DNA from 3 places in the Methylobacterium sp. AC832 genome. Region 1 is predicted to be linked to each of the others. Evidence: riboswitches for the same ligand, from Rfam matches in the RefSeq annotation. Region 1 holds a riboswitch; each other region holds the start of a gene.
What was found. Region 1 has a riboswitch for cobalamin ahead of AC0IXR_RS00040 (TonB-dependent receptor). Riboswitches for the same ligand answer to the same signal wherever they lie in the genome.
Positions count from the first base shown of each region.

Region 2: it holds a riboswitch for cobalamin, as region 1 does, so the genes downstream of both, AC0IXR_RS02675 (CbtB domain-containing protein) here and AC0IXR_RS00040 (TonB-dependent receptor) in region 1, are expected to answer to the same signal.
Region 3: it holds a riboswitch for cobalamin, as region 1 does, so the genes downstream of both, AC0IXR_RS16155 (TonB-dependent receptor) here and AC0IXR_RS00040 (TonB-dependent receptor) in region 1, are expected to answer to the same signal.

Region 1 is NZ_CEEDMV010000001.1:8,489-18,333, reverse strand. It holds gene pdxR (MocR-like pyridoxine biosynthesis transcription factor PdxR) at 1-701, shown strand, start outside; gene AC0IXR_RS00060 (nitrate- and nitrite sensing domain-containing protein) at 946-1,782, shown strand; gene AC0IXR_RS00055 (methyl-accepting chemotaxis protein) at 1,722-2,747, shown strand; gene AC0IXR_RS00050 (cupin domain-containing protein) at 2,855-3,301, shown strand; gene AC0IXR_RS00045 (PepSY domain-containing protein) at 3,691-5,193, opposite strand; gene AC0IXR_RS00040 (TonB-dependent receptor) at 5,187-7,388, opposite strand; cobalamin riboswitch at 7,687-7,886, opposite strand; gene AC0IXR_RS00035 (TonB-dependent siderophore receptor) at 7,984-9,845, opposite strand, start outside.
Region 2 is NZ_CEEDMV010000001.1:570,316-580,160, forward strand. It holds gene cobW (cobalamin biosynthesis protein CobW) at 19-1,053, opposite strand; gene AC0IXR_RS02665 (DUF1636 domain-containing protein) at 1,050-1,472, opposite strand; gene AC0IXR_RS02670 (CbtA family protein) at 1,465-2,259, opposite strand; gene AC0IXR_RS02675 (CbtB domain-containing protein) at 2,290-2,466, opposite strand; cobalamin riboswitch at 2,521-2,714, opposite strand; gene cobU (bifunctional adenosylcobinamide kinase/adenosylcobinamide-phosphate guanylyltransferase) at 2,821-3,333, shown strand; gene cobO (cob(I)yrinic acid a,c-diamide adenosyltransferase) at 3,330-3,950, shown strand; gene AC0IXR_RS02690 (hypothetical protein) at 3,964-4,614, opposite strand; gene AC0IXR_RS02695 (RusA family crossover junction endodeoxyribonuclease) at 4,611-5,024, opposite strand; gene AC0IXR_RS02700 (hypothetical protein) at 5,116-5,838, shown strand; gene AC0IXR_RS02705 (cobyric acid synthase) at 5,896-7,356, shown strand; gene AC0IXR_RS02710 (DUF3616 domain-containing protein) at 7,640-8,683, opposite strand; gene cbiB (adenosylcobinamide-phosphate synthase CbiB) at 8,742-9,743, opposite strand; gene cobD (threonine-phosphate decarboxylase CobD) at 9,795-9,845, shown strand, end outside.
Region 3 is NZ_CEEDMV010000004.1:323,387-333,231, reverse strand. It holds gene AC0IXR_RS16165 (OpgD/OpgG family glucan biosynthesis protein) at 1-752, shown strand, start outside; gene AC0IXR_RS16160 (catalase family protein) at 920-2,023, shown strand; cobalamin riboswitch at 2,107-2,306, shown strand; gene AC0IXR_RS16155 (TonB-dependent receptor) at 2,417-4,561, shown strand; gene AC0IXR_RS16150 (DUF1993 domain-containing protein) at 4,602-5,165, opposite strand; gene AC0IXR_RS16145 (NHL repeat-containing protein) at 5,260-6,369, opposite strand; gene AC0IXR_RS16140 (Tex family protein) at 6,581-8,908, shown strand; gene AC0IXR_RS16135 (L-serine ammonia-lyase) at 9,132-9,845, opposite strand, start outside.

The DNA of each region.
Region 1 (9,845 bases):
CGGTGGTGACGCCGGCCCAGGGCCACCCCCTCGGCGCCACGATGAGCCTGGAGAACCGCCTCGCCCTCCTCGCCTGGGCGGAGGCGCAGGGTGGCTGGATCGTCGAGGACGATTACGACGGCGAGTACCGCTATGCCGGGCGGCCGCTGGCGCCGCTCCACGCCCTCGACCGGGCCGGACGCGTTCTCTACGTCGGCAGCGTCTCGAAGGTGCTCATGCCGGCCCTGCAGATGAGCTACCTCGTCCTGCCGGAAACCCTGGTGGAGCCAGTCCGGCGCGCCCTCACGGGCAGCGGCGGCTTCGCCTCGATCCTCGGACAGGGCGCGCTGGCCCGCTTCATCGACGAGGGCCATTTCGGCGCGCATCTGCGCCGGACGCGGCGTCTCTACGGGCAGCGACAGGCCGCCCTCGTCGCGGCAGCCCGCGATCTCCTCGGCGGGCTGCTGGAGGTGCCGCCCCGCGACGGCGGCATGCATCTGGTGGCCCGGCCCCCGGCCGGGGCGGCCTTCGACGATCTCGCGGCGGTGGAAGCCTGCGCGCGTGCCGGCATCGCCACGACAGCGCTCTCGCCGCATTTCGCCGATCCGGCGCGCGCCGAGCAGGGGCTGCTTCTCGGCTATGCCTGCGTGCCGGAGCGTGCCGTCCCCCTGGCCGTGAAACGGATGGCCGAGGCGCTGAAGCCGAGAGGAGGCAAGGCCTGACGGCGGTGTGCCGGCCTTGTCCCGAGACGGTCGACAGCCGGCGCGGATGCCGTCCGCCAAACATTCCGTTCAAGCAAGCAACTAGCAGAATGGACAGCGGACAATTCATGCAACTCAAGGCATGCACGCGCTGCTCTCGAAATCATCGACAGAACTCATTCATCGCATTCATAACATTTTTAAAGCATTCATTATGTGTTTTCGCCGAAAAGATCGAAGCATCTTGGCCGATCAGGGTGCCGGCATGTCTTCCAAGTGGTTCAATACGCTCCGCGCCCGCATCGTTGCGGTCGCCCTGGCACCGTGTCTCGCTTTCGGAGCCGTGACGGCGATCGCGGTCTCTGATCGGGCGACGCAGCGCAACGAGATGATCCGCGTCGAGGCGCTGGCCGGCCTCGCCACGCGGATCAGCGCCTTCCTGCACGAGGTCCAGCGCGAGCGCGGCGCGTCGAGCCTGTTCATCGGCTCGACGGGGAGCCAGTTCGCGCCCGAACTCGCGGCCCAGCGCGGCCGGACCGATGCCGGCATCCGCGACGTGAGAGCGGCCTTGGACGACCCGGCCTTCGGACGCCGCCGGCAGGCGCTCGAACAGGATCTGGCTCGGCTGGCGGACCAGCGCCGTCGCATCGACGCGCTGGAACTGGCCGGGCCGCAAGCCGCCGCCTTCTATACCGGACTGGTCTCGGAAGGCCTCGCCATCGTCCGCGAGATGGCGGGTCTCGTCGGCAATGCCGCCATCGCGGGGCGGGCCTCGGCCTATTCGGCCTTCCTCACCCTGAAGGAGCAGGCGGGCCAGGAGCGCGCGGCGGGGGCCGCCGCCTTTTCGGCGGGTCGCCTCGACCAACCGGCCCTCGTCCGGCTCGCCGGCCTGGGCGGCGGACAGAGCTCCGCCGAGGCACGGTTCCGCGCCGGAGCGGAGGCTGACCAGGCGGCTCTGCTCGACGCGGTGGAAGCCTCCGAGGCCTCCCGTGAGACGGCGCGCCTGCGCAACCTCGCGCTGGACACGGCTTTGGGCGAAAGGTGTCCTTCCGCGACGCGCCGCTCTGGTTCCAGCTCGCGTCGAAGCGGATCGACGGCCTGAAGGGGGTCGAGGACCGCCTGAGCGCCGATCTGGTCGCCGCCGCCGCTGCGAACCGGACGGGGGCGGAGAGCGCGCTGCTGGCCTGGCTGGTCGCCGGCCTTGCCACGTTCCTGCTCTCGGTGAGCCTCGCCTTCGGGCTGGGCGGAGCCATCGCCCGCCCGTTGACCCGGATGGCCTCGGTGCTCGATGCGATCGGCCGGGGGGACGAGGATGTCGCCGTGCCCCAGGGCGGCCCGCGCGAGGTCAGGGCCCTGTCGAAGGCGGCGGAAGCCTTCCGCGACAGCGTCGTCGAGCGCCGGCTGCATCGCGCCGAGCAGGAGCGTCTGGCGGCCTCGGTGGCGGCCCGGCAGCGGCAGGCCATGCTCAGTCTCGCCGACGAACTCGAAGCGGCGGTGGGCGGCATCGTCGTCACGGTCTCGTCCTCGGCGACCGAGCTTCAGGCCACCGCCCGCAGCATGAGCGCCACGGCGACGCAGACGGCGGCCCAATCCACCAGCGTCGCCGCGGCGGCCGAGGAGGCGGCGGCCAATGTCGGCACCGTGGCGGCGGCGGCCGAGGAACTCGGCGCCTCGGTGAGCGAGATCAGCCGGCAGGTCGACGGCTCGGCCGAGCTCGCCCGCCGGGCGGTCAGCGAAGCGAACCGGACGGCCGACCTCGTCCAGGCGCTCGACGGCTCGGTCTCCCGCATCGGCGACGTGGTCGTCCTGATCTCGCAGATCGCCGGCCAGACCAATCTTCTGGCCCTCAACGCCACGATCGAGGCGGCGCGGGCCGGCGAGGCCGGTCGCGGCTTCGCGGTGGTCGCCGCGGAGGTCAAGGAACTCGCCAACCAGACCGCACGGGCCACGGACGAGATCGGCGCGGCGGCGAGCCAGGTGCTTTCGGCCGCCGCCGAACTGTCCCGCCAGGCGGACCGCCTCGGCACCGACGTCGCCCGCTTCCTCGCGACCGTGCGGGCCGCCTGAGGGGGCGGGCCGGTCTTCCTGGGGCGCATCGCGGCATCGTCGTTGGGGCGGGCGCGAAAAGCGGGTATCCTGTGCCGACACTCGGATGGACAGCATCAGGACGCGCGATGGACAAGGACCCGACACATTCCAGCACGGCCGCCCATGCGGTGTTCGACGTCGCCGCCGCCGTGGCAACCCTGCCGGAGGCCTGTTCCACCATGGTGGCCGACCATCGGTTCGTCGACGTTCCAGCGGCGAGCGCGCGGGTGTTCCGGGTCTATTCACCGACGCCGCCGCACAGCCACGCCTCCTGCGACGAGTATCTCTACGTGCTCTCCGGCCGCTGCATGATGAAGTTCGCCGACGAACCCGCCGTCGAGGTGGGGCCGGGCAAGCTGGTGATGTTCCAGCGCGGCGTGGTGCATTCGGTGCCGGAGATCCTGGAGGAGCCGATGGTGTTCCTCTCCGTCGACACCCCCCGTCGCGAACCGCGCGACATCCGCTTCGTCTCGGACGGCACCGGCACACCCGACAGCTTCATGCGCCAATCGCAGCAGGCCCAGCAGCAATAGGGAACGCGCCCCCCCTCTCCCCGCCGGGCGGGGAGAGGACGTCGTCCTCCCCTTGCCGGGAGGCGACGTGAGCCCGTCAGGGCGAGGGTGAGGGGGTATCTCCGGATGCGGCTCCACCGGACGCGCCCCCTCACCCTCGGCTGCCGCCTCGCCGCGCTCCCCAACGAGGGGGAGACGCGGCCCTCTCCCCGCGTACGGGGAGAGGGAATGCGCGCCGGCCTTCGAGTCCAACAGTCTGAGGGCACGTCCCTACTCAAAAGAGGCGGGGTTCCCCCTCTCCCCGCGGGCGGGGAGAGGACGTCGTCCTCCCCTCGTCGGGAGGCGACGTGAGCCTGGCAGGGCGAGGGTGAGGGGGTATCTCCGGATGCGGCTCCTTCGGACGCGCCCCCTCACCCTCGGCTGCCGCCTTGCCGCGCCGACGACGGGGTCGTCGCGGCCCTCTCCCCGCGTGCGGGGAGAGGGGAATGCGTGCCGGCCTTCAGGGTCAGCCGCCGCCAGCCGATGACGAGCCCTGTGATCACCAAGGCTCCGGCGAGCAGGTTCAGCAGCCATTGTGCCGCGTCCCTCGCCGGCGGGTGGCCGACGAGGACCGGCAGGTCGAGGCGGTGGAGCGCTGTGAACAGCCAGCGGTTGACGCGGCCGGAGCGGTCGAGCCGGTTGAGGATCTCGCCGCTCCGCGGGTCGACATGCAGCCAGGTGGCGGACGGGTCGGCAAAGCGCAGGCGCAGGATGGGGAGCGTCCCGCTCGTGAGCGGCGACCAGTAGAGGTCGTGGGATTCCAGGCGCTCGACGCCCTCCAGTTGCGCACCCGCCATGGCGAGACGGGCCGCCGCCGCGATCCGGGCGGTCGAGGGTGCGTCTCCGATCGCCCGTTTGCCGGTGCGGTCGAGCCCCATCGCGACCCAGTGTCCGCCGATCCGCGCGAGATGCAGGCCGAGGGGCGCATGGGCGGCCATCGCCCGCAGTCTCTCTGTCTCGATGCCGACAGGGTTGTCCGCCCCGGCATAGGCCTCGCGCAGGTCGGCGGTCGGCGCGAGGGAGGTGAACCAGCGGTTCGGGTTCATCGAGAGCCAGCCGCTGAGGATGAAGGTGGTGAGCCCGATCCCGCCGATAAGCCCGGCGAAATGGTGCCAGCGTGCCATCCCGCGATAGGGCGTGACGCGCCCTCGCGCGTAGCGCCGCCTCAGGCGCAGGCGCCAGATCCCCAGGACGAGGCCGGTGAGCGCCGTGAAGGCGGCGATGCCGGAGAGCCACAGCACCACGTCGCGCCACAACTCCGCGCGGGCACGCAACGGCGTGAGATAGACCCAGTGGGTGACGGCGCCGACCCAGTTCCAGCCGCGCTCGAACCGCGTCGTGTCGAGCACGATCTCCCCCGTCCCTTGCGAGACGTAGAGCTCCGTGCCGGCCGCGTCGTTCAATGCGACCTTGTGGAAGGGCCGCAGGGGATCGTAGCGGGCCGTCACCGTCCATTGGTCGCGCGCGACCTCCTCCACGGACGCGCCGGGCCCGGCCCCGGCGAGGCGCCGGGCCGCCTCGGCATCGACCGGCCCGGCCGGCGTGCCGGTCCGCGCCGAGAGGGTGATGCGGCGGCCGTCGCCGGACGATATCCGGTAGACCGGCTCGTCGCCGCGCATTTCCAGATCGAGGCTGCGGGGCATGCCGTGCAGCCCGGCGGCGGCCAGGGCGCCGTCCGGCGAGACCGCGACTGCCTCCCACGCCATCGGGCGAAGACGCGCGAGGCGCTCCGTCTCCGTCAAGCTCGGGAACGGCACATAGAGCATCACCAGCCCGGAGCCGATCCAGAGGGCGAAGAGCAGCCCGGTGCCGATGCCGAGCCAGCGATGGCCGAGGACCAGCCACCGCTTGCCCTGCTTGAACAGGCTCACCACGCGAAGCTGTAGGCGACCTCGAACGAGCGCGGTCGCCCGAGGATCCAGTTGGTACCGATCCCGTCCACGGCGTTGCCGCTGATCGCGTAGGTTGTGTCGAACAGGTTGTAGACGCGAAGGCTCAGGCGCGAGGCCGGGGTGACCTGATGGTCGAGGCCGAGATGGGCCAGGGTGTAGTCGGGCCGCGGCGCGGTGTTGGAGAAGTCGCTGAAGACCCGGCCGACATTCTGCAGCCCGATCCGCGCCTCCCAGTCGTGGGCGAAGGCCCAATTGAGCCAGACATTGGCGACGCGCTCCGGCACGTCGATGGGCTGGTTGCCCGCATAGGACACCGCTCCCTCCCGGAACTCGTCATATTGCGCATGCAGGAGGGCGAGGTTGGCGTCGATGCGCCAGCCATCGGGCAGGCGCAGGGCGAGCGCCCCCTCCACCCCGTGCGAGGATTGCCGGCCGACCTGGGTCGAGACATTGGGCTGGCCCGGCACCGCCGAGATCAGGTTGTCCTTGACGATGCGGTAGCCCGCCACCGTCCATTCGAGGGCGCCGTTCAGCGCGAGGCCCTTGGCCCCGACCTCGATCTGCTCGCCGGTGGAGAGATCGAAATTGGCGTTCGTTTGCGACAGGCTGATGAGGCTCCCCACCGGATCGGTGGCGGTGGCGTATTGCACGTAGAGGGCCGAATCCGGCGTCGGGTTGTAGACGAGGCCGAACCGGTAGCTCAGGGCCTCGAACGAGCGCGCGAAGGTGTCGCCGGTCTGCAGGTTGCGGCGGTGCAGGGTCGGCGCATCGAAACGCATTCCGGTGAGGAAGGAGAGTTGGTCGCTGAGGATCAGCCGGTTCTCGGCGAAGACAGAGGCCTGGTTGGTGCTGGTGGCATAGGCCGGGCTGGCGCGGCCATTGGCCGGGAACAGGCCCGGATCGTAGGTGAACGGATCGACGCTGGTGACGAGGCCGCCGCCTGCGCTGGAGAAGTTGCTGGTGTGGCGGAAATCCACGTGGTTGACGTCGAACCCGATGGCGAACTCGTTGCGGAAGCCGAACAGGTTGCCCTTGAAGGCGGCGTCGAAGCGGTTCCCGACCTGCTCCTGGCTGTGGTAGATTTCAAGGTAGTCGGACCTGTCGATCCGTCCCGTACCGCTATTGAACCGGTACTGCTCGACATCGAGCCAGTGGCGACGGCTCTGCAGCCGGTAGGCGGTGTTGCGGATGGTGATGTCGGCGCTCGGCGTCCACTCGGTCTTGAGCTGGGTCCAGTTGTCGGCCCAGACGATCTTCGCGCCGTCGACATTGTAGTTGTTGTTGCGCAGGGACTGGACGATCCGGCCATCGACCAGCGGCGTGCCCCAGTAGCGCGCGGGCTCCTGGTAGCCGAGATCATGGCTGAGCGTCACCGCGAGATCGGGGTTGAGCTGGAACAGCAGCGCGCCCGAGACCGCGAGGTTGCGGAAATCCCCATTCGGGCTGGTCCAGCCGCCGTCGCGGTTGCCGCTGACATTGAGGCGGTAGGCCACCGCATCGCCGATGGGACCGCCGAGATCGACGGCAAGGCGCGCGAGCCCGTCCGACCCGGTAGCGGCGCGGGCGGCATGGATCGGCGTGAAGCTCGGTTTCTTCGAGACCACGTTGACCACGCCGCCGATGGCGCCGTCGCCATAGAGGACGGAGGCCGGGCCGCGCAGCACCTCGATCCGCTCCACGTTCCAGGTGTCGAACGGGAAGGTCACCGTGCCGGCGCCCACGAACAGCCGCGTGCCGTCATAGAGCTGCTGGATCGAGTTCGGGCCGGCGAAGCCCCGGCTGGAGAAGGCGCCGTTGCCGTTGCCCGGCGACGCGATGGTGGTGATGCCGGTGGCGTTCTGCGTCACCGCCTCGACCACCGTGTTCTGGCCGCGGATTCGGGCGGTCTCGCCGCTGATGACATCGATACTGGCGGGGGTCTCCAGCGGCGTCAGGCCGAGGCGACTGGCGCTGCGAGAGGGGGTCGAGAGGTTGAGCCCGACCGGGTTGGCGCGAGTCAGGCCGACCCCGCTCCCCTCCACGGTGAGCTGGTCGAGGGTGACGGCATTCTGGCCGATGGAATCCTGGGCGCGGACCTCGCCCGCGAGCAGGGTCGAGCCGAGGAGCGATGCGAGCAGGGCGGTGGCGCGGGCCGGGGAGATCCGCCCGGGGGCGCGGTGGGTGACCTGTGTGGGCATGTTCGTTTTGGCAAACCGGAGTGATCGCTGGCCGAATGCCGCGCCCCCTCTGCTAGATCGTATGTTATAACGTTACAATACGTCGAACCGGGCAAAATGCCTGCGCGGAGGACCAAACGGTCTCGCCGAGGGCAAGATGTAGAGCGAGTCTGCAATGGAAGGAACAGGGACGATCGGGCATCGCGGGCGAACGGCAGGCGCGGCTCAGCGCAGTGGCACGTCACCGCGAACGAAGCCGATCCCCACGCGAGCGCGGGCCCCGACACCCCACCAGGACACCCCGCCCGATGCGTTTCGCGTGTGACCACGACTGACGGCAGGTCTCCTGGCTCGCGGGTCGACGCCCTCTCATCGTCTTCCCAGGCCCGAAGACCCAGTGACGTGTTGATGATGGGCTCGCCGCTTACAGTTGCGGGGGCAGCCGCGGCATCGGACAAAACGTCCTCACCGCGTTCCCTTTTGATCCCCCGAAGGGGAACCGTCATCGTCAGGCTAGTCGAGGACGAGAGACCGCGTCAACGACGTGACGGCAACAGCCCAAAAGAAAAGCCCCGGACCGTTCGATCCGGGGCCGATCTCATCGGATGCGTATCGCCTACCAGCGGTAGGTGACGGAGCCCGTCACGCGGCGGCCTTCGCCATAATTGCAGCCGACGAAATTGACCTGTTGCGAGCAGGTGCCGACATAGACGCGGTCCGTGATGTTGTTGGCCGCCACCTGGAAGCGCCAGTTCTCGTATGTGTAACGGAGCGATGCGTCGAAGAGGACGTAGTCCGGCACGCGGATGTTGTTCTGGGGATCGCCGAACGATTCCCCGATGTAGCGGACACCGCCGCCGATCCCGAGTCCGCGGAACATGCCGGTCTGGATCGTGTAATCCAGCCAGGTCGCAGCAGTGAAGTTCGGCACCTGGATCGGCCGCTTCCCAACCGCGCTGGGATTGCCGTCCGGCGCATTGTCCTTCGTCACTTCGGCCTGCAGGACCGTGAATGACGAGATGAGCTTCAGGCCGTCGAGGAGGTCCACGGTGGCCTCGCTCTCGAAGCCTTTCACCTCGACTTCGCCGTTCTGATAGAAGGCCTGCTGCAACGGATCGCTGGGGTTAAAGAACAAGGCGTTGGTCTTCTTCGTATTGAACACGGAGAAAAGAACCGAGGTGGCTTGGCCCGGCGGCTGGAACTTCACGCCGGCCTCGATGGTCTCGCCGATCTCGGGCTTGGCCGGGGTGATGTTGTAGGTGAGCGGCACCGCACCGATGCCGGGCACGACCGCGATCGTGCTGTTCTGGAGGAAGACCGGCAACACATTGAACGAGCGCGCGGCCGAGACATAGGGCGTCAGGCCGTTGTCGAAGAGATACGAGAGCCCGACCCGGCCGCTATAGGATTGCGCGTCCTGGTTCGCGCCGAAGCTCGTGGGAATGCCGTTCGGGAACGGGACGGCGTTGAGCATTTGGCGCACGGTATCGATGACCGGGTTCTGAGCATCGGTCTTCGTCGTCACCCAATCGTAGCGGGCGTTCATGCTGAGCAGCCAGCGATCGTAGAACTTGACCTGATCCTGAGCGTAGACGCCGACTTGCTCCTGCTGCAACCGTGACAGGAGGGAGCGCGGAAGTTGCGCGACGGGCTGGCCGTAGACCGGATTGAGGATGTTGAGCGGGCCGACGAACGGGCCGATCCCGAGCAGGCCGAAGCTCGTACCGCCGTACTGGTCGCTCTTGTTGTTGATCTTGCTGTAATCGACCCCAAGCAGCGCGGTGTTCTTGATGTTGCCGAACTGCGCATCGTGCTGGATCTGGGTATCGACGGTGAAGACGCCGTAATCCTCAAGCCAGGTCTGAGCCTCGCGGGTGACGGTGTTGGGCATCGCCGGATTGGTGACGCCCGTGGAGTAGATCGCGTTGTAGTCGGTCGAGGCATGGGCGTAGCGCAGGTTCTGGCGCACGGTCCAATGGTCGTCGAACCGGTGTGAGAACTGGTAGCCGCCCTCGAAATGCTCGGCGAGGAAGCGCGAGAAGCCCGGCTCCCCGAGGAAGCGGCTGCGCATTTCCGACTTATTGGGATTACTGCCCCGGGTGTATTCGCGCGGGATGGCACGGAACGTGTCGCCGGTGCGGTCTCTCTGATAATTGCCGAGCACCGTCAGGCTGGTATCCGCCGAAGGCGCGAAGGTCACCGCGGGCGCGATGTAGATTCGGTCCAGCGGCGTGTAATCCACTTGCGTGCCGCCTTCGCGCAGCAGGCCGGTGATCCGGTAGAGGATCGTCTTCTCAGGGTTGAGCGGGCCGCTCAGGTCGAAGCCGAACTGCTTGCGGTTGAAGCTGCCATAGGAACTAAAGATTTCCCGCAGCGGCTCGACCGTCGGCTTCTTGGTGATGAAGTTGACGAGGCCCCCCGGATCGTTGAGCCCAAAAAGGCCCGAGGTCGGGCCGCGCAGCACGTCGATGCGCTCCA
Region 2 (9,845 bases), 560 kb from region 1:
GTCGGGCGGTCAACGCGCTCACCCCGCCAGGGCGGCTGCCACCGCCCCCTGGTCGAAACCCTTCAGGCCGATGACCACGAGCCGGCCGTCGCGGTTCTCGCTCGCCCGCCAGGGGCGGTCGTAATGATGGGCGATGCGGGCGCCGACGCCCTGGACCACGAGGCGCATCGGCTTTCCGGTGACCTCGGCGAAGCCCTTGATCCGCAGGACGCCGTTGGTTTCGGCGGCGCGGGCGACGCGGGAGGCCAGATCCTCGGCGCTCGCCGTGGCAGGCACGGCAATGGCCACGGAATCGAAATCGTCGTGATCGTGGTCCTCGCCCTCGCCGTGATGGGAGGGGCGGGCGTCGAGATCGTCCTCGGCGGCGGCGCCGAGACCGAGGATCACGCGCGGATCGAGGCGGCCATGCTCGGCTTCGACCAGCTTCACCGCGCGGGGCAGCTGGCGCTCCACCTCGGCGCGGACCTTGGCCTTGCCGGCTTCGTCGAGGAGGTCGGCCTTGTTCATCACCACGAGGTCGGCGCAGAGGAGCTGGTCCTCGAACACTTCTTCCAGCGGGTTGTCGTGGTCGACGCTGGCATCGTCGGCGCGCTGAGCGGCGAGGGCCGCCGGATCGTCGGCGAAGAAGCCCGCCGCAACGGCGGGGCCGTCGATCACCGCGATCACCCCGTCCACGGTCACCCGCGAGCGGATCGCCGGCCAGTGGAAGGCCTGGACCAGGGGCTTCGGCAGAGCGAGGCCGGACGTCTCGATGAGGATGTGCTCCGGCGGGTCGGCGCGGTCGAGGAGCTTGTTCAGGGCTGGGACGAAATCGTCGGCAACGGTGCAGCAGATGCAGCCGTTGGCCAGCTCCACGATGTCCTCGTCCTGGCAGCCCTCGATACCGCAGGCGGCCAGGAACGATCCGTCGAAGCCGATATCGCCGAACTCGTTGACGATGATGGCGAGCCGCCGGCCGCCGGCATTCTCAACGAGGTGACGCACGAGGGTCGTCTTGCCGGCTCCGAGGAAGCCGGTGACGATGGTGCAGGGGATCTTCTCGACGATGCTCATTCGGCGGCGTCCGGAATTCTGTCCGCGCGGGGCGGAGGAAACGGGGGAATGCGGGCGACGACGCCTTTGCGGAACGCCTCCGGCCGCGCCTTCCAGGGCACGATGCCGTCGGGCGTCTCCGCGTACAGGCCGATGCCCGCGAGGATGGTTCTGGCGGATTCGACCGGGTCGAGATCGCCGTAAACGTAGGTCCAGCGGCCTTCGGAAGCCACGGCGACGGTGCAGGGGCGCTTGCAGACCGACAGGCACTCGACGCTCTCGACCGCGATGCCCTCGATGGCGGCTTCCGTCACCGCATCGCGCAGCGCCGAGACAAGGCGGGCCCCGGCGCGGGGCTCGGACGTGTCGCCGGCCGTGCGGCAGGTGGCGCAGACATAGAGTACGACCGGTCTGCCGGCCTGGATGTCCTCGTCAGGCATGCGACGTCGCCGGGCTCTTGCGCCCGACGCTGTTCCAGGCCCAGCCGAAGGCGAGGCCGATCACCGCCCAGAACACGAAGGCGATGCCCAGCGACCGAGCGGCGAATTGGGCCGCGTAGCCCGGGGGCAGGGCGGAGGCGGTGTGGCTCGTCTCCGGCGCTCCGGCCAGATGCGGCGCGACGAGAAGCACGAGCCCTCCAGCAATGGCGATGGAGGAGCGGCGGATCGCGATGAGGTAGAGCCCCATGGCGGTGGCGGCCGCGGTCATGATCCACCAGAACTGGCGTTCGGCGAGCGGAGCCGCCTCCATGCCGGGTAGTTCAGGCGGCAGGCCGAGGGCCGGGGCGAGGGCCACGGCGAGGAACCCCGCGATGGCGAATCGCAGGCCGGCTTCCGGGCTCGGCTCGCGCCCACAGGCAATGAGAGCCGCGCCCAGCAACAGGGCGTAGCCGACGCCGCCGACCAGGGTCGCGAGGGCGGTGAAGACCATCCGGGGAAGGCCAGGGCCGGGCTGCCAGGCCGGAGCGACCTCGCCGCCTTCGACACCGTCCGTCTTGCCGCCATGGTCCTTGCCACCATGGTCGTGGCCCGAATGGACGGGCACGATGAGGGAGGCCGGGGAGGCGCCGCGCGGCATCCATAGCGCGGCCGGCGCCGTGGCTTCGCCGCTCTCGTAACGCTCGGCCGCGATGATCAGCGGCGAGGTGAGGGCGAGCTGCAAGCCCGTGGCGACGACAGCCGCCAGGAAGCCGGCGACCAGGGCCGCCGACACGAGTCGGATCATCATGAAATCAGGTCCTGGCTGAGCGCGAGGCGGTCAGTGGCAGGGGAAATTCTGGGCGTGCCGGAAATCGTGGGCCGCGTTGTGCAGCGCCATCGCCGGGGCGAAGCCGGCCATGAAGACGAGCCCGAGGCCGAGGAAAGCGGCCATGAGCACCGCGCCGAGACGCTCGTTGCTGCGGGTGCCGGTGAGGGCGAGAGTGTTCGTGGTCATCGTGTCAGGTCTCCGGCCGCCCCGCCGGCGGCGTTCGAGGATAGAGCGGGAGGACAATGTCCCCTTCGGAAGGCAGGTCTCCTGGCTCGCGGGTCGTCCGGTCCTGCCGCCTTCCCGGATCGCTCCGGTGGCCGATGGCAGACCCGTCTCCGCTCACAGTTGCGGGGGCAGCTGCGGTTTCAGGCGCGAGCCCTCACCGCATTCCCTTTTCACCCCGTCGCCGGGGCACCGTCCGAACCTCGCTTCTACGCGCTCGCGCGACCGCTGACAACGCGCCGCCAAAGCGTTTTACCGGCTTTGACGGGGCAGGGCGGTTTCGCGCTAAAGGGAGCCATGCGGCAGCCTTCTCCAAGAATGACACTGGTCCTCGGCGGCGCGCGCTCGGGCAAGAGCCTGCACGCGGAGCGCCTGATCGAAGCTTGCCCCGCGCCGTGGCTCTACCTCGCCACAGCGCAGGCCTGGGACGACGAGATGCGGGAGCGCGTCGCCCTTCACCGGTCGCGCCGCTCGGCGGATTGGATCACCCGGGACGTGCCGATCGACCTGGCCGAGGCCGTCGCTGCGGCGACAGGGCCGGTGCTCGTCGATTGCCTGACCCTGTGGCTGACCAACCTGATCCTGTCCGAGGCCGATATCGAGGCGGCGAGCGCTGCCCTGATCGAGGCCTGCGGCCGCGCGCCGGGGCCGGTGGTGCTCGTCGGCAACGAGGTCGGTCTCGGCATCGTGCCGGACAACGCGCTCGCCCGCCGCTTCCGCGACGCGGCCGGGCGACTGCACCAGCGCCTCGCCGCGCGGGCCGACCATGTGGTGTTCATGGTGGCGGGACTGCCGATGATCGTGAAACCCCAACCCGGAGCGAGCGCATGAACGATCTGGAGATAAATGAGGCGGAGGCCGACCGTCACCGCGAGAAGATGGAGAAGCGCAAGGCCGTCCAGGACGCCGAGGTCGCGGCTAAGACGATCGAGAAAGGCCTCCTCATCGTCAATACCGGCCCCGGCAAGGGCAAGACCACGGCCGGGCTCGGCCTCGTCCTGCGGGCGCTCGGCCATGGCTGGCGGGTCGGCGTGGTCCAGTTCATCAAGGGGGGGTGGGATACGGGCGAGAAGCACGCGCTGAAGGCCTTCGGCGACCGGATCGAGTGGCATACGCTCGGGGAAGGCTTTACCTGGGAGACGCAGGACAAGGCCCGCGACATCGCGGCGGCCGAGCATGCCTGGGCCAAGGCCGAGGAGCTGATGGCCGACCCGACCATCCGCCTCGTCCTTCTCGACGAACTCAACATCGCCCTGCGCTATGATTACCTGCCCATCGATGCCGTGGTGGCGGCTTTCCGGGCGCGACGGCCCGACCTCCACGTCATCGTCACCGGCCGCAACGCCAAGCCGGCCCTCATCCAGGCCGCCGACCTTGTCACCGAGATGGGCAGCGTGAAGCACCATTTCTCGGCCGGCGTGAAGGCGCAGGAGGGGATCGAGTTCTGACTGCTGGGCGCGGTCAGGCCACGCCGCCGACTGGCTGATTCTCGTGGAGGACGAGCTTCAGCGTAGCGACGAAATCCTCCAGGGCGGCGGGATCAAGGTCTCGCTGCAGGGCCCCGTGGGCGACGGCGTTGCGCAGGCTCGCCATGGGGCGAAGCCGATCCGCCTCGTCGGGCGTTACGATGCCTTCGCCCGCGAGCTGTTCGATCAGCTGTGCGGACGATTGAGATTGCGACAGGCGGTCCGGGATCAAGGCCCGCCCGATGGCTTCGAAGGTCGACCAGCCGAGCAGCAGAGCGGCCTCCATCTGGCCGGCTGCGATGAGAGCCTCGACCTTCGCGATCGTGCGGTCAATGATGTCGGGCGTCACGCCGTCGATGGCGGGTACGCCGCCGCCGGAGCTAGCGTAGTAGATCCGAAGTTCCCAATCGGCGACACCGAGGAACCGGTCCGCGACTCTTTCCTGCCTTCCCGATCGCGAGCCATCCCGCACGATCTCGATCGCGAGATTCTTGGGTTTTCCGAGCGCAATCGCGTCGGGAACGTAGTCGCCCATGAAGGATGGCAGAAGCTGGCGGGAAGGGTGAGTATAAACCTCGTAGCCGGCATCCATGAGTGTCGGGATGATAAGGTCGAGGACCGGCCGTTCTGGTTCCATGCCGCTCATGCCAGTTCCTCGAATGGATCGTCCGAGAGCCTTACGTATAAAATCGGCTTCTGTGCCGACAGTGCCGCCGCCAGGACGGGGCTCGGCTGCGTGAACGAAAACACCCGCTGCGGTTCGAACTTCTGGATGACCACCCGTTCGATCTGAGAATCATCCATGTAGATGTGCTGGTTGAGGGCATCGGGAACCAGTTTGACGATATTGTCCACATCGCCCTGCACGGAGCCGACGGGGAAGTAGAACAGCGTCACGGCGAGTTTACCCTCGCAGGCGAAGTGATTCTCGGGCAAGGAGCCGTCGCTTGCCGCTCGGACCTTCTGCTTCCATTGCGATTTGGAACTCGGTCGGGCCGCTTGGAACGAGACCGGTGTGCCGCTGACGAGGAACTCGATGGGAAAGATGAGCTCCACGAGAGATCGCCTAGCGTCGCGGGCTTCGGTCCCGCAACTTATGCACGGCTTCGTCAACGTGTATAGGGTATCGCGGAATCTCCCTTGGGTTGTGTTCCGTCGCGGCTTCCGACGCTGCCTCGTTCCGCTCACGCTTCTTCTGTCCGGTGCCGGTGCGGCCTCCGCGGAGTCCATCACATCCTGGCCGGACACCTATCTCGCCCGCGTCGAGGCGCTGGCGGTGATGGAGGGGCTCAATGCGCGGCTCCTGGCGAGCCGCAGCGCCACCGCGACCCTCGAAGGCTGGTGCTTCGAGCACGGCATGGCGACGGACCCGCGGCTCACGGCGACCCTCCTGCGCGATGTGGACAAGCCCGCCTCGGAAGAGACGCGCCGCCGCCTCGCCGCCGGACCCGAAACCGTCCTGAAATATCGCCGGGTCCGGCTCGCCTGCGGGAATCACGTTCTGTCGGAGGCCGACAATTGGTACGTGCCGGAGCGACTGAACCCGGAGATGAACCGCCTGCTGGAGACGACCGATACACCCTTTGGCAGGGCGGTCCAGGCGCTGGGCACCACCCGCCAGACCATCGGGGCGGACCGTCTCTGGCAGCCTCTGCCGCCCGGTTGGGACCAAGCGGCCCCGCCCGATCCCGCCTGCGCGCCGCTCGCGATTCCGGACCGGCTGTTCAGCCATCGCGCCGTCCTGTTCACGGCCGAGCGGGTGCCGTTCTCGGAGGTCGTCGAGACCTACGCCTCCGCCATCCTCGATTTCCGCCGGGCCGCGCGGCCTCTCGATACCGCCTGCGTCGCCGGCCCGCCGTCGCGGCCCTGACGCGGTCGTGCTAGGGCTCGCCGACACCCCTCGGCACACCGGACGAGACCCGATCGCATGACCGCCCGCGCCTTCATGATCCAGGGCACCGGCTCGGATGTCGGTAAGTCGCTGATCGTGGCCGGCCTGTGCCGCGCCTTCACGCGGCGCGGCCTCGCCGTGCGGCCGTTCAAGCCGCAGAACATGTCCAACAACGCGGCCGTTACCGCCGATGGCGGCGAGATCGGCCGGGCCCAGGCGCTGCAGGCGCGGGCCTGCGGGGTGGCGCCCTCCATCCACATGAACCCGGTCCTGCTGAAGCCCCAGAGCGAGACCGGCTCGCAGGTGGTGGTGCAGGGCCGGATGGTCGGCACCGCGAAGGCGCGAGATTACCAGGCCTGGAAGCCGCGTCTCCTGGCCTCCGTGCTCGAAAGTTTTGATCATCTGAAGGGCCAGGCCGACCTCGTCATCGTGGAGGGCGCCGGCTCGGCCTCCGAGGTCAACCTCCGCCGGGGCGACATCGCCAATATGGGTTTCGCGCGGGCCACCGACACGCCCGTGATCCTGCTCGGCGACATCGACCGGGGCGGCGTCATCGCCAGCCTCGTCGGAACCAAGGCGGTGATCGCGCGCGAGGATGCGGCGATGATCGTGGGCTTCCTCGTCAACCGGTTTCGCGGCGACCCGAGCCTGTTCGCCGACGGCATGGAGATCGTTGCCACGGCCACCGGATGGCCCGCCCTTGGGCTCGTGCCGCATTTCCCCGAGGCCGCGCGCCTGCCCGCCGAGGATGCGCTGGGGCTCGCCGGTTCCGCCTCCTCCGGCCGGACGCGCATTCGCGTCGCGGTGCCGGTCCTGCCGCGCATCGCCAATTTCGACGACCTCGATCCGCTACGGGCGGAGCCGGAGGTGGAGGTCGTGCTGGTCCGGCCCGGCGAGGCGATTCCGGGCGACGTCGCCCTCGTCCTGCTGCCGGGCTCGAAGACCACGATCGACGATCTCGACGCCCTCCGTCGCGAGGGCTGGGACGTCGACATCCGCGCGCATCTGCGCCGGGGCGGCCACGTGCTCGGCCTCTGCGGCGGCTACCAGATGCTCGGCCGCACCTTGAGCGATCCGCACGGGATCGAGGGCGAGCCGCGCAGCGTCGCCGGGCTCGGCCTGCTGGAGGTCGATACGGTGATGACCCCGCTGAAGCGCCTCGAGGCGGTGAGCGGGCGGAGCCTCGCCGACGACCTGCCGTTCAGCGGCTACGAAATGCATGTGGGCGACACGGCCGGTGCGGACACGGTGACTCCGCTGCTACGCTTCGCCGACGGACGGGTGGACGGTGCGGTCTCTGGCGACGGGCGGGTCTGCGGCACCTACGTTCACGGCCTCTTCGCCGACGACCGGCAGCGGGCCGCCTGGCTCGCGCGCCTGGGAGCGGCCTCCGACGGTCATTCCTACGAGGGCGAGGTCGAACGCGTCCTCGATGCCCTCGCGCGACATGTCGAGGCGCATGTCGATTGCGACCGACTGTTCGCCTTGGCGCGCTAGCAGTTCCCCAACATAGGCTCGACCGATCGGGCTCCCGCGCAGAGCACGAGCCATGAGGAAGTAGCCCGATACGCCGTCGCCGCCGGAGGTCGACGCGCCTCACTCGTGAGACCGGGCTGAGCTCCTGGCTGCCCACCGTGGTGCTGCCCGGCCCCGCGCTTGAAACTCGCCTGTAGGGCGAGCTTGATAGTCGCGGTTGTGTCCGCACTGCGCCGGGACGCTGTCCGCCGCAGCGTCGCCGCGCCGGTAGTCGCCCCACGCGCCGCCTGAACGACAGAGGCTGTCAGGGAAGTTTGTATTCGAGCGGTCCGCCATCCTTGACGCTGTCGAACATCACCAGGATGCGCTTGTCGCCCAGCACAGCGACGCCCTCCGCCTTGGCTCCCTTTTCCGCCCCGGTGAGACGGCCGATCGGCTCGAGCTTCGCGTTGGTGGAGGCCCCGGCCGCGAACAGGCTGTAGGGCACGTCGGTCTGTCCCTGAGCCGGCCCGGTGAGGACGAGGAGCCGCCCGTCGGGCAGGATGGCGAGATCGCGGATCCCGGCCCCACGCCCGACCATGAGGGGGATCACCTGAGGGGCAGCCATGAGCGACTCGTGCCCCTGGGCGAACAAAGCCCCGACATCCGCCTCGACGATGAAGGTCTTGCCGTCATGGGACGGTGCGCGCAGCCCGGCGAACAGGCGCGTTCCATCGACGGCGACGCCCTCGATATTGAGGCCGTTGGGCGAAGCGTCGCCGTCATCGGTCTGGAGATCCTGCGTGTAGTAGGCGCTGACGGTTTCTGCCAGGCCGAGGGCGTCACCGAGGCGGTAGGTGGTCTCGACTGCACTCGGTCCCACCGGCTCGCCGGCCGCGTCGACCTTGATGCGCGCCAGCACGAAGGTGGAGAGCTTGAACTTCGCTTTGCCGCGCGAGCAGCCATGCGAACCGACCACGTAGAAATACGGGGCGGCATAGGCAACGCCTTCGCCGTCGAGATCGTCGAACTTGCCCTGGCCGCCCGAGCATCCGTTCTTCGAGGGCGGGGTTCCCAGGGTGTTCGGGCTCGGTCCGCCGCCGACGAGGTCGATATCGGCACCGGGCGTGATCGTGTGCCCATCGATGGTGATGAATTGCGCGCCGGTATTCTCGTCATTGACCACGAGGCAGCGGCGTTTGCCTTCGCGCGGGGGCATGCAGGCGATGCCGCTGATGTCCTTGGCGGGCTTGCCCTCCTTGCCTTTCAGGCCGGACGTCATCGTGTAGGGCGGATCGACGGGCACGAGGTCGTGCTGGGCTCCCACCGCTGCGAAGGCCGGCGCGGCGGCTCCGTGAAGGAAAAGCATCGCCAGAAGACCAGTCCGTGTCATTGCCGGGTGCCCCTTCGAATGTCGGTGATCGGAATTATAGAAAAACAGCTTTGAGTATCGATGCGCCAAGGACGACACATCCGAAAAGCAGCGCGCAGGCGATGCGATACAGGGCCAACGCCCGCTCCACATCATGAGGGCCCGCCTTCGCCCGTCCGTCGCCCATCCAGGAATCGTCGACGATCTCGGAGCCGTACATGCGCGGCCCCGCCAGCCTCAGGCCGAGCGCACCCGCCATTGCGGCCTCGGGCCAGCCGGCATTGGGCGAGCGATGCCGGCCCGCATCGCGCCGGACCGCCCGGTACGCACCCGCCGCGGAGGCGCCGGGATGGAGGAGGGCGGCCGCCGCGATCAGCCCCGCCGAGAGCCGAGAGGCCGGGAGGTTGACGAGGTCGTCGAGGCGGGCCGAGGCCCAGCCATAGGATTCGTGGCGGGGCGTGCGATGGCCGATCATGCTGTCGGCAGTGTTGATCGCCTTGTAGAGCGCGCCCCCCGGCAGGCCGCCGATCCCGATCCAGAACGCGGGCGCCACGATCCCGTCGGAGAAGTTTTCCGATAGGCTCTCGATGGCGGCGCGGCAGATGCCGGCTTCGTCGAGGCTCTCCGGGTTGCGCCCCACGATCATTGCGACTTCGCGCCGCCCGCCAGCCAGCCCCTCGGAGCGGAGCGCCGAAGAGACACGGCCGACATGATCGTGGAGGCTGCGCTGCGCCGGCAGGGACGCGCAGACGAGGCCGAGCAGGATCACGGCAGGCAGGTGACCGGACGCGGCGGCCAGCGTCGTCGCCCCGATCGATACCGCCCCGACGACCGCCAGGAGGGCGAGAAGGCCGACGATCCCGGCCGCGCGCCGTCTCGCCTCGCTGCCCGTATTGAGGGACCGGTCGAGCCGGGCGATCACCCAGCCGATCCAGGTGACAGGATGGCCCAGCGCCCTGTAGAGCCGGTCCGGATAGCCAGCCGCCGCTTCGATGGCGAGGGCGAGGCCCAACACCACGAGCGTATCCGGCGGATGGAAGAGAGCGGTCCAGGTCATCGGTTCGCGGAGGGAATCCAGGCTGGTGGGCGGGAGCGCGACGGAGGCCCGATGAGCGGAAGCGAGGAGGCGGGCGAGGGGATTCTGCCCATCGCCCATGGC
Region 3 (9,845 bases), on a different contig from region 1:
CGCGCGGAGCCGCGCCCTTCGACGATTTCAGGCCCCAGGTTCACGATTCCGACGGGCTCATGGTGGCGACCAAGGACGATCGCCTGTGGCGTCCCTTGAGCAACGGACGGCGAGAGCCGCAGATCTCGGCTTTCCGCACCGATCCCCTCGACGGGTTCGGACTGTTCCAGCGCGAGCGAAGCTTTGCCGCCTATCTTGATGTCCAGGCCCGTCACGAGGCGCGGCCCGGCCTCTGGGTCACACCTCAGGCCGGGTTCGGCGCAGGAGCGGTGCAACTCTTCGAAATCCCGTCCCGCGAGGAGTACATGGACAACATCGTCGCTGCCTTCGTGCCGGATGCGCCCGTCGCGGCGGGGAGTGCCCTCGACCTCGCCTACACCCTCGCCACCGTGGGGGCCGAACCGGATACCGCGGTGCTGAGCGCGCTCGCCCGGGTGGTCTCCACCCGCGTCGGTTCGGCCGAGCGCCTACGCCCGACCACGCCGCCGAGCCCGGAGCGGCGGCTCTACGTCATCGATTTCGAAGGGCCGGGCCTGCCCACCGGCCCTGACGGTGACATCGCGGCCGAGGTCTCGGCCAGCGCCGGCACCATGGTCGATCCGGTGGTGGAACGGGTGCCCCAGACGGGTGGCTGGCGTCTCTACGTAGAATGGCGCCCGCCGACGCCGTTGCCAGCCGGTGACGTCGTCCTGCGCGCGCGCCTCATGCGCGCCGGTCGCCCGATCAGCGAGACCTGGGACAACGCCGCCTGATCGCCGGGCAACCTCACGACTTGGCGAGGTGCGACAGAGATCGGAACGGGAGGAGAGGCCAGGGCTTCCTAAGCTGGAACACCATCAGGTTGCGGAGCCGCCCGGTTCCCCGGAGGCCGTCGAAACGCCTCGGGGCGCGGAATCCGCCTTCCCCCGGAGCAGCACCCTTGGCCATCGAGACCGACTACCTGCGCTACACGCCCTCCGTCGAGACCCTTGAACCCGACGAGGCCGAGACCAGCCGGGCCCTGAACGAGACCATGCGCTCCATCAGCGAGAAGACGCTCGCCGATGGCGGCCATGCCATCCGCAGCGTCCATGCCAAGGCGCATGGCGCGCTGAGAGCCGAGTTGGAGATTGCGGCCGACCTGCCCCCCGAATTGGCGCAGGGCCTGTTCGCGAAGCCGGGGCGCTACCCCGTGGTGATGCGCTTCTCGACCATCCCCGGTGATATCCTGGACGACAGCGTCTCCACCCCGCGCGGCGTGGCGATCAAGGTCCTCGGTGTCGAGGGAGAGCGTCTCGAAGGATCGGAAGGGGATGCCACGCAGGATTTTGTGCTCGTCAACGGCCCGACCTTCTCAGCGCCGGGACCGAAGCCGTTCCTCGCGACGCTGAAGCTCCTCGCCAAGACCACCGATCGGGCGGAGGGACTGAAGAAGGCCGCATCGGCGGCGCTTCGGGGCGTGCAGAGCGCAGTCGTCGCGACAACCGGTTCGCCGAGCCCGACCCTGGCGACCCTCGGTGGGCAGCCCGAGACGCATCTCCTGGGCGACAGTTTCTACAGTCAGGTCCCGCTGCGCTTCGGCGATCACATCGCCAAGATCTCGCTCGTCCCGGTCTCTCCCGAAATGAGGGCGCTGGCGAACAAACCGCTCGATGACACGAGTGCCGCCAACGCAATCCGCGAGGCGGTGATGGAGCATTTCATCATCCACGGCGGCACCTGGGAATTGCGGGCGCAGCTGTGCCTGAACCTCGACGACATGCCGGTGGAGGACGCCTCCGTAATCTGGCCTGAGACCGCGAGCCCCTACCGCACCATCGCCACCCTCACCGCCGCGCCTCAGGCGAGCTGGAGCGAGGCCCGCGCGGCTTACGTCGATGACGGCCTGTCGTTCAGCCCCTGGCACGGGATGGCCGCGCACCGGCCGCTCGGCGGGATCATGCGCATGCGCAAATCGGCCTACGAGATGGGCAAGCGCTTCCGGGCCGAGAAGAACGGCCGCCGCATCGAGGAGCCGAAGAACCTCGACGCTCTACCGGATTGACGCCGGACGTTGCTGCAATGCGACAGGGCAGCGGCGATGATCGGCGCGGGATCATCTCGCAATTGACCCTCTCGTCGCAGCCGACCTAGCCTGACGATGACGGTTCCCCTTCGGGGGATCAAAAGGGAACGCGGTGAGGACGTTTTGTCCGATGCCGCGGCTGCCCCCGCAACTGTAAGCGGCGAGCCCATCATCAACACGTCACTGGGTCTTCGGGCCTGGGAAGACGATGAGAGGGCGTCGACCCGCGAGCCAGGAGACCTGCCGTCAGTCGTGGTCACACGCGAAACGCATCGGGCGGGGTGTCCTGGTGGGGTGTCGGGGCCCGCGCTCGCGTGGGGATCGGCTTCGTTCGCGGTGACGTGCCACTGCCGTTGCCCGAGGTCTCCGCCTGTGTCCGCCCGTCTCGTTCCCCCACTCCTCGCCCTCGGATTCCTGGCATCCGCCTCGCCGGTTCTTGCTCAGTCCGAGACGGCAACCACCGCCGAGGCGACCCTCAACGAACTCTCCGTGGCGGCCGACATACGCCCGCCCCCTGCAGCGGCCGGTCCCGGTCTCGGCGGGGCCACTGGTGGGACCGGCGGGGCCGAGGCGTTCGGCGCCCTGTCCGCTCCCGCGCTGACGTCGAGTTCGGGCGTCATCACCGGCAGGGCCCTCAACGATCGCCCGGTGACCCGCCCCGGCGAGGTGCTGGAGGCCGTGCCCGGCCTCATCGTCACGCAGCATTCCGGCGAGGGAAAAGCCAACCAGTACTTCCTGCGCGGCTTCAACCTCGACCACGGCACGGACATCGCCATCACCATCGACGGCATGCCGGCCAATATGCGCACCCATGGCCACGGCCAGGGCTATGCCGACATCAACTTCCTCATTCCCGAACTCGTCGGCGCGGTGGAGTTCCACAAGGGCCCGTATTTCGCCCGTGACGGGGATTTCGCCTCCGCCGGATCGGTGCGGATCGACACGATCGACGCGGTACCCCGCCCTCTCGCGCTCACCTCCCTCGGGAGCTTCGGCTACAAGCGGGCGCTCACCATCGCCTCCGCACCCCTCGGGGAGGGGACGCTCCTCGCCGCTGGCGAGGCCCAGGTCTATGACGGCCCCTGGGTGGTGCCGGACGCCATCCGCAAGCTCAACGGCGTGCTGCGCTACAGCCAGGGCACTGCCCTCGACGGGTTCTCCCTCACCGGCATGGCCTATTCCAACCGCTGGACGGCGACGAACCAGGTTCCGCAGCGGGCCATCTCCGAGGGCCTGATCGGCCGCTTCGGCACCCTCGATCCGAGCGATGGCGGCGATGCGAGCCGCTTCTCCCTGTCGGGCCGCTGGAGCCGGTCGGATGATGGCGGGGTCACCCGCGCCAGCGCCTACGTCATCCGCTCGAACCTCAACCTGTTCAACAACTTCACCTATTTCCTCAACGATCCGGTCAACGGCGACCAGTTCCGCCAGCTCGACAGCCGCACCGTCGCCGGCGGCGAGATCGCCAGGGTGTTCAAGGGTGAGCTGTTCGGCCTGCCCATGGAGAACGAAATCGGCGTGCAGGCGCGGTTCGACGACATCCATGTGGGACTGTTCAACACGCGGGCGCGCACCTCCCTCTCCACCGTGCGCGACGACCGCGTGCAGGAAGGCAGCGCCGCGCTCTACTTCGAGAATCGCCTGCGCTGGACCGAGTGGCTGCGCACCAGCGTCGGCCTCCGCGCCGACGCCTACGACGCGAGCGTGAGATCGAACAATTCGCTGAACTCAGGCCATGCGCAGGACGGCATCGTCAGCCCCAAGCTCGGCGTCGTGTTCGGCCCCTGGGCCGAGACCGAACTGTTCGTGAATTACGGCGAGGGCTTCCATTCCAACGACGCGCGGGGCGCGACCATCACGGTCGATCCGGGCAACCCTCTGTTCCCCCTCGACCGGGTGCCGCTGCTGGTGCGCTCGGTGGGCTCGGAGGTGGGCTTGCGCAACCGCTCCATCGCCGGCCTCGAATCGACCGTGACCCTGTTCCAGCTCGATTTCGATTCCGAGAACCTGTTCGTGGGTGATGCGGGCACCACCGAGCCAAGCCGCCCGAGCCGGCGCACCGGCATCGAGTGGACCAACCACTACGCGGTCACGCCCTGGCTCGCCGTCGATGCCGACCTCACCGTCACCCATGCCCGCTTCGCCGATCGCGACCCAGCGGGGAGCCGCATTCCCGCCGCCCCCACCGCCATCGCGGCGGCCGGCTTTACCCTCGGTGAGGCGCTCGGCTGGTTCGGCACGATGCGGCTTCGCTATTTCGGGCCGCGCCCGCTCATTGAGGACAATTCCGTCCGCTCGAAGCCGACCACGCTGGTGAATGGCCGCATCGGCTACAATTTCGACAACGGTGTCACGGTGCAGCTCGACATCCTCAACCTGCTCAACGTCAAGGCGAGCCAGATCGACTACTTCTACGAGTCGCGGCTGCGGGGGGAACCGGCCGGCGGCGTGGCCGACACGCATCTGCATCCGGTGGAGCCGATGGCGGTGCGGTTGACGGTGGCAGGGCGATTTTGAAGAATGGGAGCGGGTTGCAGGCAGCGAAGCCGCTCTCCGGTCATGCTGATGGCAGTGATCCGGGCCGGAGATATGCGAACATGTGAGGCACATAATCGGCTTTGCCGAGTGTGATGCCGTAATGCCGCAAGATGGCGTAGGCGGTGATGACGTGGAAGTAGAACTGAGGCAGAGCCCAATCCCGAGCGTATTGTTCGCCGCTCATATCGAACGTGATATTGCCCGGAAGCTCGATCACGATTGGCAGAGTCGCGCCGGCATCGAGGGCATCGTTCGGGAGGCCGTCCAGAAGCGCCAATGCCTCGGTGATACGAGCCCGTGCATCCGCCATTGATCCGGGCACCTCGCCGGCATTACGCCCTTCGGCCGCCAAGGCGGCGAGCGATAGGGGAATGTCCTCACCGCGAAGGCGGAACGTCGCCTCCTGAGCTTGGTAGGCGGCAAAGCACACTTGTGACGCCAACGGATACATGTCTGGTGCCAGACGCGCCGAAAGCAGACCATTGGCGGGATCCACCATCTGATGCTCTGCCTTGTCCAGCAGCCCGGCCAGCGTCCGCAACATGTTCCTGTAGGTCGGTACCAGAAGGTTAGTCAGTGACATAATCAGTCTCGCGGCGACGGCTACTTCAACGCCTACCCTATTTCCGCGAGAGCGAACACCATAAGTCGAGGCCCACTTTTTCCCATTCCGACCCCTACGGCCCCACCCGCTTCCGCACCACCATCTCCCCTCGAAACAAGAACTTCTGCGCGCGCTTGCCCGTGTCCACCTCCGTGGTGAACACGTTGCCCTTGCTGTCGACGGCGAGGTTGTGGACCCAGTGGAAGTCGCCGGCCATGCGGCCGTTGCGGCCGAAGGCGCCGAGCACTTCGCCGGTGTCGCGCTTGAGGGTGCGGACCTCGTTGTTGGCGCCGTCCGCGTTGAGGAGGTAGGTCTGGTCGGGGTCGGGCCAGAGCGCCAGTTCCCAGACCGAGCCGTTGGCGCGGGTGTTCTTTTCCACGAAGAACTCCTTCACGAAGCTGCCGTCGCGGCGGAACACCTGGACCCGGTCGTTGGCCCGGTCGCAGACATAGACCAGCCCGTCGCGGGCAATCTGGACGCAATGGACCGGGTTGCGGAATTGCTGGGCCGGCGCGGCGGCCGGGTCGTAGGCGGGCAGGGTCTCGTCGGTGGGCGGCTTGCCGTAGGCGCCCCACATCCGCTTGAACGCTCCGGTCTCGGCATCGAACACGATGACCCGGTGGTTGAAGTAACCGTCGGCGACGAAGAGCTCGTTGGTCTCGGGGTCCACCTGCATGGCGGCGGGCCGTCCGAGGCGGGTCGTGTCGAGGCTGTTGGTCTGGGGACCCTGCTTGCCGATCTGCAGGACGAACTTGCCCTCCGGCGTGAATTTCAGGATCAGCCCGTCCTGCTCGCCGTTGCCGGCGAGCCAGACGAAGCCTTTGTGGTCGATATGGATGCCGTGCTCGTTCTGCGGCCAATCATAGCCTTCGCCCGGCCCGCCCCATGACCGGACGAGGGTGCCCGCTTGGTCGAAGACGAGCACGGGCGGAGCGGGGTGGCAGCATCTGGTACGCGGCGGCGTGAGGCTGGCGGCCTTCTCGTCATCGGTGAGGGAGCGCGGGCGCTGCACCACCCAGATCCGGTCCTCGGCATCCACCGCGACGCCGGACGCCTGACCCATGATCCATTTGTTCGGCAAGGGTTTAGGCCAAGTCGGATCGACCTGGAAGGTCGGGGGCTCTGCTGCGGCCACGCCTGCGAAGGCGACGGCGAGCACGGCCAGACCAAGCCTGAGCCTCATGGCATTTCTCTCCCAAACCCGTTTTTTGTTGAAGTAAGTCTCCGCCGGGCCGGGGCCTTTGTCCATCGACCGCACCTGACCGATCGGTATCGACACGCGGCATTTGTCACCAGGATCGGCCTTCGAGAATCCACCGGATCACCCCTCCGGTTTGACCGCTCTCCGGCCCGGCCTGTAGACACCGCGGCCCCTTCACGCGCGCGAGGATTCCATGGCCGCCATCACTGCAACCATCGCGGCGGAGCTCAAGGTCGCCGAGCGGCAGGTCGCTGCCGCCGTCGAACTCCTTGATGGCGGGTCGACGGTGCCGTTCATCGCGCGCTACCGCAAGGAGGTCACCGGCGGCCTCGACGATTCCCAGCTCCGCGATCTGGAGGAGCGCCTCGCCTATCTGCGCGACCTGGAGGCGCGCCGCGCCGCCATCCTCGAGAGCATCGACGGCCAGGGGAAGCTCGACCCGGCCTTGAAGGCGCGCATCCTCGCCGCCGACACAAAGGCACGGCTCGAAGACCTCTACCTGCCGTTCAAGGTGAAGCGCCGCACCAAGGCGCAAGCCGCCCGCGAGGCCGGGCTCGGCCCCCTGGCGGAGGCCTTGCTCGCCCATCCCGAACGCGCGCCGGAACAGGCTGCCACCGGCTTCGTCGATGCGGGCAAGGGCATCGCCGATGTCGAGGCCGCGCTGGAGGGCGCGCGCACCATCCTGATCGAGCGGTTCGGCGAAGACCCGGAACTGGTGGGCGCCTTGCGCGACACGGTCTGGCAGCGCGGCCGGATGACCTCCAGCGTCAAGAAGGGCAAGGAAGCGGCCGGCGAGAAGTTCGCCGACTATTTCGACTTCTCCGAACCGCTCACGCGCCTGCCCTCGCACCGCATCCTGGCCCTGTACCGGGGCGAGAAAGAGGACATCCTCGACCTCGACATCACCGACGCCCCCGGCGACGTGGCCGAGAAAGGCGTGCCCTCCTGGCAGGAACTGCGCATCGCCCGCGCCTTCCGCATCGGCGATCACGGCCGGCCGGGGGACCGTTTCCTGATGGAGACCGTGCGCCGGACCTGGCGCACCAAGCTGAAACCCGCCCTCGACACCGATCTGCGCGGACGCCTGAAACAGGTGGCCGAGACCGGGGCCGTGGGCGTCTTTGCCGGAAACCTTCGCGACCTGCTGCTTGCCGCCCCCGCCGGTGCCCGGCCGACTCTCGGCCTCGATCCGGGGTTCCGGACCGGGGTGAAGGTCGCGGTGGTGGATGCCACCGGCAAGGTCGCGGCCACCGACGTGATCTACCCGCACGAGCCCCGCCGCGACTGGAACGGCGCGCTCGTCGCGCTGGCCAAGCTCTGCCGCGCCCATAAGGTCGAACTCATCGCCATCGGCAACGGCACCGCCTCGCGCGAGACCGACAAGCTCGCCGCCGAACTCATCGCCAAACAGCCGGAGTTGAAGCTCACCAAGGTGATGGTGTCGGAGGCCGGCGCCTCGGTCTATTCGGCCTCCGCCTATGCCAGCGCCGAATTGCCGGGCCTCGACGTGACCCTGCGCGGGGCTGTCTCCATCGCCCGGCGCTTGCAGGACCCGCTCGCCGAACTGGTGAAGATCGAGCCGAAGGCCATCGGCGTCGGTCAGTATCAGCACGATCTCGGCGAGGGTCAGCTTTCCAAGGCCCTCGATGCGGTGGTGGAGGATTGCGTGAACGGCGTCGGCGTCGACGTGAACATCGCCTCCGCGCCCCTGCTCGCCCGCGTCTCCGGCCTCTCCGAGCGGGTGGCGGCCAACATCGTGACGACGCGGGACGAGAAGGGCCCGTTCCGCACGCGCGCAAGCCTCAAGAAGGTCGCGGGCCTCGGGCCCAAGGCCTATGAGCTCGCCGCCGGCTTCCTGCGCATCCGCGATGGCGACGATCCCCTCGATGCGTCGGGCGTGCATCCGGAAGCCTATCCGGTGGTGCGCCGCATCCTCGCCGCCGCCGGACAGCCCATCCAGGCCGTCATCGGCAACGGCCCCATCCTGAAGAGCCTCGACCCGAAGCGCTTCACCGACGAGACCTTTGGCCTGCCCACGGTCACCGACATTCTGTCGGAATTGGAAAAGCCCGGCCGCGATCCGCGACCGGCCTTCAAGACCGCGACCTTCCAGGAGGGCGTCGAGAAGATTTCGGACCTCCGGCCCGGCATGCGCCTCGAAGGCGTCGTCACCAATGTCGCCGCCTTCGGCGCCTTCGTGGATATCGGGGTCCACCAGGACGGTCTCGTCCACATCTCGGTCCTGGCCGACCGGTTCGTGAAGGATCCGCGCGAGGTGGTGAAGCCCGGCGACGTGGTGCAGGTGCGCGTCGTCGAGGTGGATGCCAACCGCAAGCGCATCGCGCTCAGCATGCGCTCGGAGGAAGCGGGTGCGCCGCGCGGCGGGCGGCCGGAGGAACGCTCCTCACGTCCCCCGCAGAGACCTGCGCCAAATCCGGCGCCACGCGGCCCGGCCCCGGACGGCGCGTTCGCCGAGGCCCTGCGCCGGGCGGCTGAGGGCAAGGACCGGGGACGCCGCTGACGGTCGCGCGCATTCCCCCTCTCCCCGTGCGCGGGGAGAGGATCGCGGACACCTTGCCGTGTTCGCGATGAGCGGAGGCAAAGCCGAAGCGAGGGTAAGGGGGACTCTTCGGATGAGGCTCCTTCGGACGCGCCCCCTCACCCTCGGCTGCCGCCTCGCCGCGCCGACGACGAGGTCGTCGCGGCCCTCTCCCCGCAAGCGGGGCGAGGGGATGCGCCCTCCCTCAGCACGCCGCCACGTTCACCGCCAGGCCGCCGAGCGAGGTCTCCTTGTACTTCGCCTGCATGTCGTTGCCGGTCTGGCGCATGGTCTCGATGACCTCGTCCAGGCTGACCCGATGGATGCCGTCACCGCGTAGTGCCAGGGAGGCAGCCACCACCGCCTTGTTGGCCCCGAAGGCGTTGCGCTCGATGCAGGGGATCTGGACGAGGCCGCCGATCGGGTCGCAGGTCATACCGAGATGGTGCTCCATCGCGATCTCGGCGGCGTTCTCGATCTGCAGGGTCGAGCCGCCGAGCAGCGCGGCGAGGCCCGCCGCCGCCATGGCCGCCGCCGAGCCGACTTCCCCCTGGCAGCCGACCTCGGCGCCGGAAATCGAGGCGCGGCTCTTGATGAGACCGCCAATGGCTGCCGCCACCAGCAGGAATTCGCGGCCGCGCTCGTCCGACCAGCCGGGGCAGAAGTCGCGGGCGTAGCGCAACACGGCTGGGACGATCCCGGCCGCGCCGTTGGTGGGGGCGGTCACCACCCGCCCGCCGGCGGCGTTCTCTTCGTTCACCGCGAGGGCGAACAGGCTGATCCAGTCCATGATCTCGTGGGCCGGCCGGGCGTTGAGGTGGCGGTTGGCCTCCAGATCCTCGAACAGCTTCTTGGCCCGCCGCCGCACCTTGAGGCCGCCGGGCAATTCGCCGGTCTGGCGAAGCCCCCGGTCGATACA